DNA from 2 places in the Streptomyces sp. NPDC002785 genome. Region 1 is predicted to be linked to the other one. Evidence: predicted binding sites of a transcription regulator. Region 1 holds the regulator's gene; the other holds the start of a gene.
The links. Region 1 encodes HspR, which represses chaperone genes until heat shock. Its sites were predicted from a motif close to TTGAGNNNNNNNNNCTCAA; they were not measured.
Positions count from the first base shown of each region.

Region 1 (4,396 bases):
CTACGCGGAACGCTACGGACGCACACCGGCGCCCAACCCGGGCCGCGTCGTCATCGAGATCGCCCTGGACCGGGCGCTCGGCAGGGCGTGAGGAAAACCGCGAGCTTCACCCGGGGCTTCCCGGGGCTTCCCGGACAGCACAACGGCGCCATCGTGTTCAGGTCACGATGACGCCGTTGTGTGGGGGAAGTGACTGAGCGACATATAACGACGGGGGATCGCTCAGGCACTGCGGGGGGTGGCGGAAATAGTTTCTGGCTCGAACAGCTGGTGGTCCCGCCGGTCGAGGTTGACGAAAATCATGTCGTACCGGATCGCGCAGCGGACAGGCTGCGGGGCTCCACGCGGCTTGCGGAGGCACCGGTAGGCACGCACTTCGTCGTCTTCTTCACGTGCGACAACGATGGGGTCGCCGAACAGAGTGACCATCAGCGAGTCGCCACAACGGGGTAGGGCTGTGACGAGATCGATGAAATGCCAGCCCGATCGGTAGGCCATGGCCATCTCCCGCCGGAAGGTCCGGTCGTCCGGCGGGATGGTCATGCGTTTGTGGCCGCGCCGGCCGGCTGACTGTCCCACGACACGTCGGTGGTTCCGAATTCGCCCGCCGCCACACTGCTCCGCGCGTCATTCCCTTGACTGTCCCACGAGACATCCCCCTGAACCGCTACGGAGAATGCTGCGGCAGCGAAGGCGACGGCAAGAACCGAGCGAAGCAATCTCTTGTACATGGTTGGCTTCGTCCTCACTTGGTAGGTCCTCTCCCCCGGCTCCACCAAGACGATGTCGCAACCCAGCACGTCGAAGCCACAGGGGCGATGCATCATGTTCCTGTACGTTCAGGACCCTGGGGGGTGGAAATTTGCTCACAACAAGTACGAAACCTACGCATCCTCACCCCATCACCGAACTGTGCGACGAGGGTGCACGGCTGTATGCCGCCGCTCTGGGCGCCGGGCGTATCGGCCGCGCGGAGGTCGAGGCAGCTCCTTGCCTGTTGGAATTCGCTCTGCTGCACCCGGACCCGGACGATGCCAAATGGCTCCGCCCGGTTCCGCCCTCATCCGTGCTCGCGCAGCGGCTGCACCCCATAGAGCGAGAGATCCGGGACCGCCGCCGGATCTCCATCGAATTGACCGACGCATTCGAACCATTCATGGCCATCAGCGCCCAGCCCTCGGTGACTACGCATGCGATCACCGTCCTGGAAGGGCTGCAGACCATCAATGCGACGCTGGACACCGCGACCGCCCAATGCACCGAAGAGATACTCACCATCCAACCGGGCGGCGTCCGCAATCTGGATGTCCTCACCCAGTCGCTGGAACGCGTGGAGGGACCGATCAGCCGCGGCGTACGGCTGCGCACCCTCTACCAGCACACAGTCCGTCACGGCCCCGGCGTCTTCGCCTACCTGGAGCGGCTGCACTCAGGGCATGTAGAGGTCCGGACGCTGGAAGAGCTCATCGACCGCATGATCATCTTCGATCGCTCCGTGGCCGTCATACCCGCGCGTCGTGACCGGCAGGTGGCGCTGGAGCTGCGCCACCCCGGCCTCGTGGAGTATCTGGTATCCGTATTCAACCAATTCTGGCAACTGGCGACCCCTCTCACCGAAGAGGCTCCGTACACCCCTCCCAATGACGGCATCACCGGCGTCCAGCGGTCCATAGCCAAACTGCTCATCGAGGGATACGTCGACGAGGCGATCGCCCGGCGTCTCGGCATGAACGTCCGCACCTGCCGCGCTCATGTCGCCAAGCTGTCCGCCACTCTCGGAAGCAACAGCCGCGCCCAACTCGGCTACCTCATCGCCCAGTCGGGAATCCTCGACAAGACGCCGAATTAAGTCCGACCGGCACATGGGGGGCGGCAACCGCAATACGGGGGGAGAGAACGACCGCCGCCCCCGGCGCCGGAGAGTTTCATCACCGACGGCGTCAAGTTCAACAAGAAGGACAAGAACGATCCGGTCGACACCTGGCAGTCGATGGCCGCGGCCCGGTTCGTGCTCTCCGATCGTGACCTGACGCTGAAGTTCCAGCTGCTGCAGATGAACGTGACTCCTCCCTCTGCCGCGCCGGCACACCGGACCTCCCCGGTCCGCTCTGCATCGGCCTGCTCGCCAAGGACGGGACCGTCCATCTCGTCGGATACGGACGCACCAACCATGCGGGCAGCGGCTCAGCAGCCGTCCTCGACGCCGTCCGCACCGAAACGGCCCTGCCCGCCCCCGGCCCGGACGCCGTGGACGGGAACGCCCCGCTTCTACGGCTTCGAGATCGAGAACCTCGGCAACGGCCGTGACCCCTACCCCACCGCCCAGCTCAACGCCGCCGAACGACTGGCCGCCGCTCTGTGCCGGGCGCACGGCTGGTCGGCAAGGAGCGTGATCGCGCACAAGGAGTGGACCCGGCGCGGGGAGCACGAGGAGCGCCTCGACGCGCTGGAGCGGGCGCGCTGGCCGCTGCCGTCGCCGGCCGCGGCGACCTCGTGCGCCGCGCTGGCCCTCACGCTCTGGCAAGCCTCCGGCAAGTGACCGCTCCGCACGGCAGGTAAGCGGCCTCCCGCGCACACGGGCGAGGCCCGCCACCCGGTAAGGAACGGGTGGCGGGCCTCGCCTGTCATGCGGGTACGAACCCGCTCAGTCCTTCGGCCGCTTCGGCCGCCAGACCACCAACGCGCTGGTCTGCTGCACATCCTGATAGGGCACCAGATCGCGCCGGTACGAGGCATGCACCTGGGCCTCGCGCTGCTGCATCGCCGCCGCCGCACCGTCCACGGCCGACGAGAGTTCGGCGACGCGCTGCTGGAGGGCGGCGACCTGGTTCTCCAGCTCGATGATGCGCTTGATGCCGGCGAGGTTGATGCCCTCGTCCTGCGACAGCTGCTGCACGGTGCGCAGCAGCTCGATGTCACGGGCCGAGTAGCGCCTGCCTCGCCCGGCCGTGCGGTCGGGCGAGACCAGGCCGAGACGGTCGTACTGGCGCAGCGTCTGCGGATGCAGGCCCGAGAGCTGGGCCGCGATCGAGATCACGTACACCGGTGATTCATCGGTCAGTTCGTACGGATTGCGTCGTCGGCCGTCCACCTCAAGCTCCCTTCGCAGCCTGGAACAGCTCCGCCCGCGGGTCGCGGCCCGCGGTCGCCTTCCGGTAGGCCTCCAGCGCGTCCCTGGCCTCGGTGCTGAGGTCCCTGGGCACCGCCACCTCGACGGTGACCAGCAGGTCGCCCCGGGTGCCGTCCTTGCGTACGGCGCCCTTGCCGCGGGCGCGCATCGTAAGCCCGTTAGGGGTGCCGGCCGGCAGTTTCAGGGTGACCGGCGGACCACCGAGCGTGGGCACCTTCACCTCGCCGCCGAGCGCCGCCTCCGTGAACTCGACGGGCACGGTGACTGTGAGGTTGTCGCCCTTGCGGCCGAAGACCGGGTGGGCGTCGACATGGACCACGACGTACAGATCGCCGGCCGGACCACCGCGCTCGCCCGGGCCGCCCTTGCCGCGCAGCCGGATCCGCTGGCCGTCCGAGACGCCCGCCGGGATCCTGACCTGCATGGTCCGGGAGGACTTCGCCCGGCCACTGCCCTTGCAGACGTCGCAGGGGTCCTGGGCGATGAGGCCCCGGCCCTTGCAGTCCACGCAGGGGTCGGTGAGTGAGAAGCCGCCGCCCGTTCCGCGCGAAACCTGGCCGGTGCCGAGACAGGTGGGGCAGACCCTGGGGGTGCCGTTCTTGTCACCGGTGCCGGAACATGCCTTGCAGGGCGCCTGGCTGGACATCCGCAACGGGACCGTGGCCCCCTCGACCGCCTCGATGAAGCTGAGCGTCACCTCGGATTCGATGTCCTGGCCGCGGCGCGGCTGCACCCGCGTCCCCGTGCCGCCCCGGTTGAACAGGCCGCCGAAGACATCGCCCAGACCGCCGCCGCCGAAACCGCCGGCTCCGCCGCCCGCGCCCCCGCCCTGGGTTCCTCCGAAGAGGTCGCCGAGGTCGAAGTTGAAGTTGCCTCCGGCGCCTCCGGGTCCGGCCCTGAAGCCGCCGTTGCCGAAGAGGGCGCGCGCCTCGTCGTACTCCTTGCGCTTCTTGGTGTCGCCGAGGATGTCGTTCGCCTCGGAGATCTCCTTGAAGCGTTCCTCCGCCTTGTCATCGCCCTTGTTGGCGTCCGGGTGGAACTCGCGGGCGAGCTTCCGGTACGCCTTCTTGATCTCGGCGTCGGTGGCGTCCTTGGGGACGCCGAGGACCTTGTAGTAGTCCTTCTCGACGAAGTCCTTCGTGCTCATCGACGTCCCTCCTTCCGGACGATCGGCCATGCGACCGGCCCGTTGGCCGGTGGGTTTGGCGGGGGGGGGGGCCCGCGGTGGTGAGACCGTATTTGCGACCACCCCCGTGGCACCCCACA
Region 1 covers NZ_JBEOVN010000145.1:1-4,396, reverse strand. The annotation lists gene ABTZ94_RS27140 (pyridoxamine 5'-phosphate oxidase family protein) at 1-91, shown strand, start outside; gene ABTZ94_RS27135 ((2Fe-2S)-binding protein) at 223-543, opposite strand; gene ABTZ94_RS27130 (helix-turn-helix transcriptional regulator) at 863-1,849, shown strand; partial or broken gene ABTZ94_RS27125 (N-acetylmuramoyl-L-alanine amidase) at 2,068-2,419, shown strand; gene ABTZ94_RS27120 (heat shock protein transcriptional repressor HspR) at 2,645-3,091, opposite strand; gene dnaJ (molecular chaperone DnaJ) at 3,093-4,277, opposite strand.

Region 2 (4,396 bases), on a different contig from region 1:
TTCGTCCCGTATGCCGTGGTCTCTGTACGGGACACCCGCCTTGCACCCACCGGATACATCCTCGACCACCGTGATGTGTGGGCGGCATGGCCGGTTGCCGCGGCATCGGCAGCGATGTCCCTGCTGGTCGTACTGGGCATCGTGGTGGGCACACACCGCATTACCCGGGACGGCAGGTCCACCCGCCCCGCCTCCTTCACGTCCCGTGTTCCCGCGTGGCGCCTTGTCGTCTGTGGTGTCGGCGTTGCGCTGGTCCTGACCAGCCAGTACGTGCCCCGGAAGGCCCAGCTCGTCGTGTTCACCTGCGGGACCGTCGTGATGTGGGCCTTTCTGTCCTCCGTCGTGGCTCTCCTCACCCGCCGTCTGGGCTCCTGGCTCGCCGACCACGGGAGGCGTGGGGGGCATGCGGGCCGCATGATCGGCGGGCGGTGGACACACGCGCATCCCGGAGTGATTGTGCGTCTCGCTCTGGCCATGGTGATCGGCATCGGGATCGTCGCCCAGATGCAGGTGTGGACCAGCAGGCTCGGAGCGCACTCCCAAGCAGCCGTCGCCACGCACCAACGGATCAAGGACACGGTCATCGAAGTGACCGCCGGCACCATGACCGCGTCGCAGACAGACCGGTTCCGCTCGTCCCTGCCGACCGGATCGGTGCTGCTGAGCCGCACCTTCCACGATCCGGGACCGCCCAGAAACCCATGGGTGACCATCGGAGGATCCTGTCGCGACCTGCACACGCTGCACGTGACCTGTCGCGGCGACACCGCAGCAGCGGGAAGCAGTGCCCAGTTGGCCAACGTGGAAGAGATGCGCCGCTGGTACGGCGACCTCAAGTTCACACAGACCCCCCGGCTCAGCGTGAAGGCGGACGGCACACAGACCCTCCTCGTAGTGACCCCCACACCGGGGCAGCTTGCCGCGGTGAAGCAGGCCGCGTTCACGCTTCCCAATCCTTCGGTGCAGGTCGAGGCACTGGGCGGAAACTGGCTGGGGTCCTCGCGTCTACGCCTCCCGAACTGGATCCAGCTGTTCGGCGTCACCGGCATCCTGTTCATTCTCGTGGCCGGTGCGGTGAGCGCGGCGGCCGAGTTCGTCCGGATCCGCCACGCTCTCGCCCCGCTCTCCGTCCTGACCGGCCACCGCCGGGTGTTCCGGTCCGTGACCTCATGGCACCTGACCGTCCCCCTGCTCATCTCCACCGTTGTCACCGGGGCCGTGACCGCATGGCATTCGGTGTTCTTCATCGCCCTGGTACAGGAAGGCTCCGTCTCCTGGTCAGTCCTGGCAGTCGGCATTGCGGCATGTGCCGCGGTCTCCCTGACCGTCGGATTCCTCGGCGCACGCGCGGCAGCCCGGGCGGCTGACCAGTGGCGGCCCACAGCCGACTGAACGAAAGCACCCCACGGCCGATCCTCATGAAGGGGACCAGAAGAGTGTGCCCAACACCAACACACGATCCACGACCTGCTGACCGAGCACCCTGATACAAGGTCACGCAGGCCGATGCAAAGTCACAGGCAGCTTTGGTTTGGAAAGTGCAAGGTCTCCCCGCAATAGGACAGCGTTCGCCCGATCGCTCACAGCGAACAGACGTCGGGGAACAATGGGTGGCTCAGGAGCATTGAGTCTGCGTAACTCAACTTGACTGCCGAAGGGGAGATCATGGCTAGCGAGCCCAATGCGGTCACTCCGCTCGCCCTGCCCGTGCTGCCGCTCGACGACGAGGTCGTGCTGCCCGGGATGGTGGTGCCTCTGGACCTGTCCGACACCGATGTACGTGCCGCCGTGGAAGCCGCACAGGCCGCGGCCCGCGAGGGCGGCGGCAAGCCCGAGGTGCTTCTTGTGCCGCGGATCGACGGGACGTACACCGGCACCGGTGTCATCGGCACCGTCGAGCAGGTCGGACGGCTTTCGGACGGAGATCCGGGCGCGCTCATCCGCGGCCGTGGCCGGGTGCGGATCGGGGCCGGGACCAGCGGACCGGGTGCCGCGCTCTGGGTGGAGGGGGCGCGGATCGACGGGGTCGTCCCCGATCCACTCCCTGGAGCCGCCGCCGAGCTGGTCAAGGAGTACAAGGCACTCGCCACCAGCTGGCTGGAGAAGCGCGGCGCCTGGCAGGTCGTGGACCGGGTCCAGCAGATCGAGGACATCTCCGCGCTCGCCGACAACTCCGGTTACTCGCCCTTCCTCACCACTGACCAGAAGGTGCAGCTCCTGGAGACCGTGGACGCGGTCGCGCGGCTGAAGCTCGCCATCCAGTGGCTCGGTGAACACCTCGCCGAGCAGGACGTCGCCGAGTCCATCGCCAAGGACGTCCAGGAGGGCGTCGACAAGCAGCAGCGCGAATTCCTGCTGCGGCGCCAGCTCGAAGCCGTACGCAAGGAGCTCGCCGATCTCAACGGCGGTCCTGGCTCCGGCGCGGACGAGTCCGACGACTACCGGGCCCGCGTCGAGGCCGCCGGTCTTCCCGAGCACGTCCGTGAGGCCGCGCTCAAGGAGGTCGACAAGCTGGAGCGTTCCTCCGACCAGAGCCCCGAGGGCTCCTGGATCAGGACCTGGCTCGACACCGTCCTCGAACTGCCGTGGACCGAGCGGACCGAGGACGCCTACGACATCCGCGGCGCCCAGGAGATCCTCGACGCCGAGCACGCGGGCCTGCAGGACGTGAAGGAGCGGATCACCGAGTACCTGGCGGTACGCAAGCGGCGTTCCGACCGCGGCCTCGGTGTCGTCGGAGGACGCCGCGGCGGTGCCGTGCTGGCGCTGGTGGGCCCTCCGGGCGTGGGCAAGACCTCGCTCGGCGAATCCGTCGCGCACGCCATGGGGCGCAAGTTCGTCCGCGTGGCGCTTGGCGGTGTGCGGGACGAGGCGGAGATCCGCGGCCACCGGCGTACCTACGTCGGTGCTCTGCCGGGACGTATCGTCCGGGCCGTCAAGGAGGCCGGTTCGATGAACCCGGTCGTCCTGCTCGACGAGATCGACAAGGTCGGCTCCGACTTCCGGGGCGACCCGGCCGCCGCCCTTCTCGAAGTCCTCGACCCGGCGCAGAACCACACCTTCCGCGACCACTACCTGGAGGTCGAACTCGACCTCAGCGATGTCGTCTTCCTGGCGACAGCCAATGTGCTCGAAGCCATTCCGGAGGCCCTGCTCGACCGTATGGAGCTGGTCAGGCTCGATGGCTACACCGAGGACGAGAAGGTCGTCATCGCCCGTGACCACCTGCTCCCGCGCCAGCTGGAGCGGGCCGGTCTGGAGAAGGACGAGGTGACGCTCGACGAGTCCGCGCTGCGCAAGCTGGCCGGCGAGTACACCCGTGAAGCGGGCGTACGAAACCTGGAGCGGGCCGTCGCCCGGCTGCTCCGCAAGGTCGCGGCTCAGCACGAACTGGGCGACCGGGCACTCCCGTTCACGGTCACCGAAGCGGATCTGCGCGGTCTGATCGGTCGGCCGCACCACGTCCCCGAGTCCGCCCAGGACCCGGCCGAGCGCCGTACCGCGGTGCCGGGCGTGGCCACCGGACTCGCGGTGACCGGTGCCGGTGGTGACGTGCTGTTCGTGGAGGCGTCGCTGGCCGACCCGGAGACCGGGGCGTCCGGGCTGACCCTCACCGGTCAGCTCGGCGACGTCATGAAGGAGTCCGCGCAGATCGCGCTGAGCTTCCTGCGGTCGCACGGCGCGGAGTTGGAGCTGCCGGTCGCGGATCTGAAGGACCGTGGCGCGCACATCCACTTCCCGGCGGGCGCGGTCCCGAAGGACGGCCCGAGCGCCGGCATCACGATGACGACGGCGCTGGCCTCGTTGCTCTCCGGACGGCTGGTCCGTACGGATGTGGCGATGACCGGTGAGGTCTCGCTGACCGGACGGGTGCTGCCGATCGGCGGCCTGAAGCAGAAGCTGCTGGCCGCGCACCGGGCCGGGATCACCACCGTGGTGATCCCGAAGCGGAACGAGGCCGACCTGGACGATGTCCCCGCCGAGGTCCTGGACGCCCTGGACGTCCACCCGGTGACGGACGTGCGCCAGGTGCTGGAGATCGCCCTCGCCCCGGCCTCCGCGGCCAGGCCCGAGGAAAGGATCCCGGCCGCGGCGTAGGCGCCATGGCGTGACGGGCGTGGCACCACGTACGCGACCGGTACGGACGGCCTGCCTCCCCGGAAACGGGTGGGTGGGCCGTTCCGCGTGCGCCGGGCGTTCTCACGCTTCGGGCCGCACGGCTCAGGGGCGGTAGATGGTCCCCGGGACCGGCTCTGCGGGCGCCATCAGCTGAGGGACGGTGACGAAGGTGTAGCCCTGCTTCTTCAGCGCGTCGATGATGCCCGGCACGGCGGGAACCGTCCCCTTGTAGATGTCGTGCAGCAGGATGATGCCGTCCTGGCTCGCCTGGTCCAGG
Region 2 covers NZ_JBEOVN010000030.1:32,037-36,432, forward strand. The annotation lists gene ABTZ94_RS10850 (permease) at 1-1,392, shown strand, start outside; gene lon (endopeptidase La) at 1,666-4,098, shown strand; gene ABTZ94_RS10860 (polysaccharide deacetylase family protein) at 4,222-4,396, opposite strand, start outside.
Region 2: a site for HspR is predicted at 1,625-1,643, ahead of lon (endopeptidase La). Genes of this name have one in related genera too.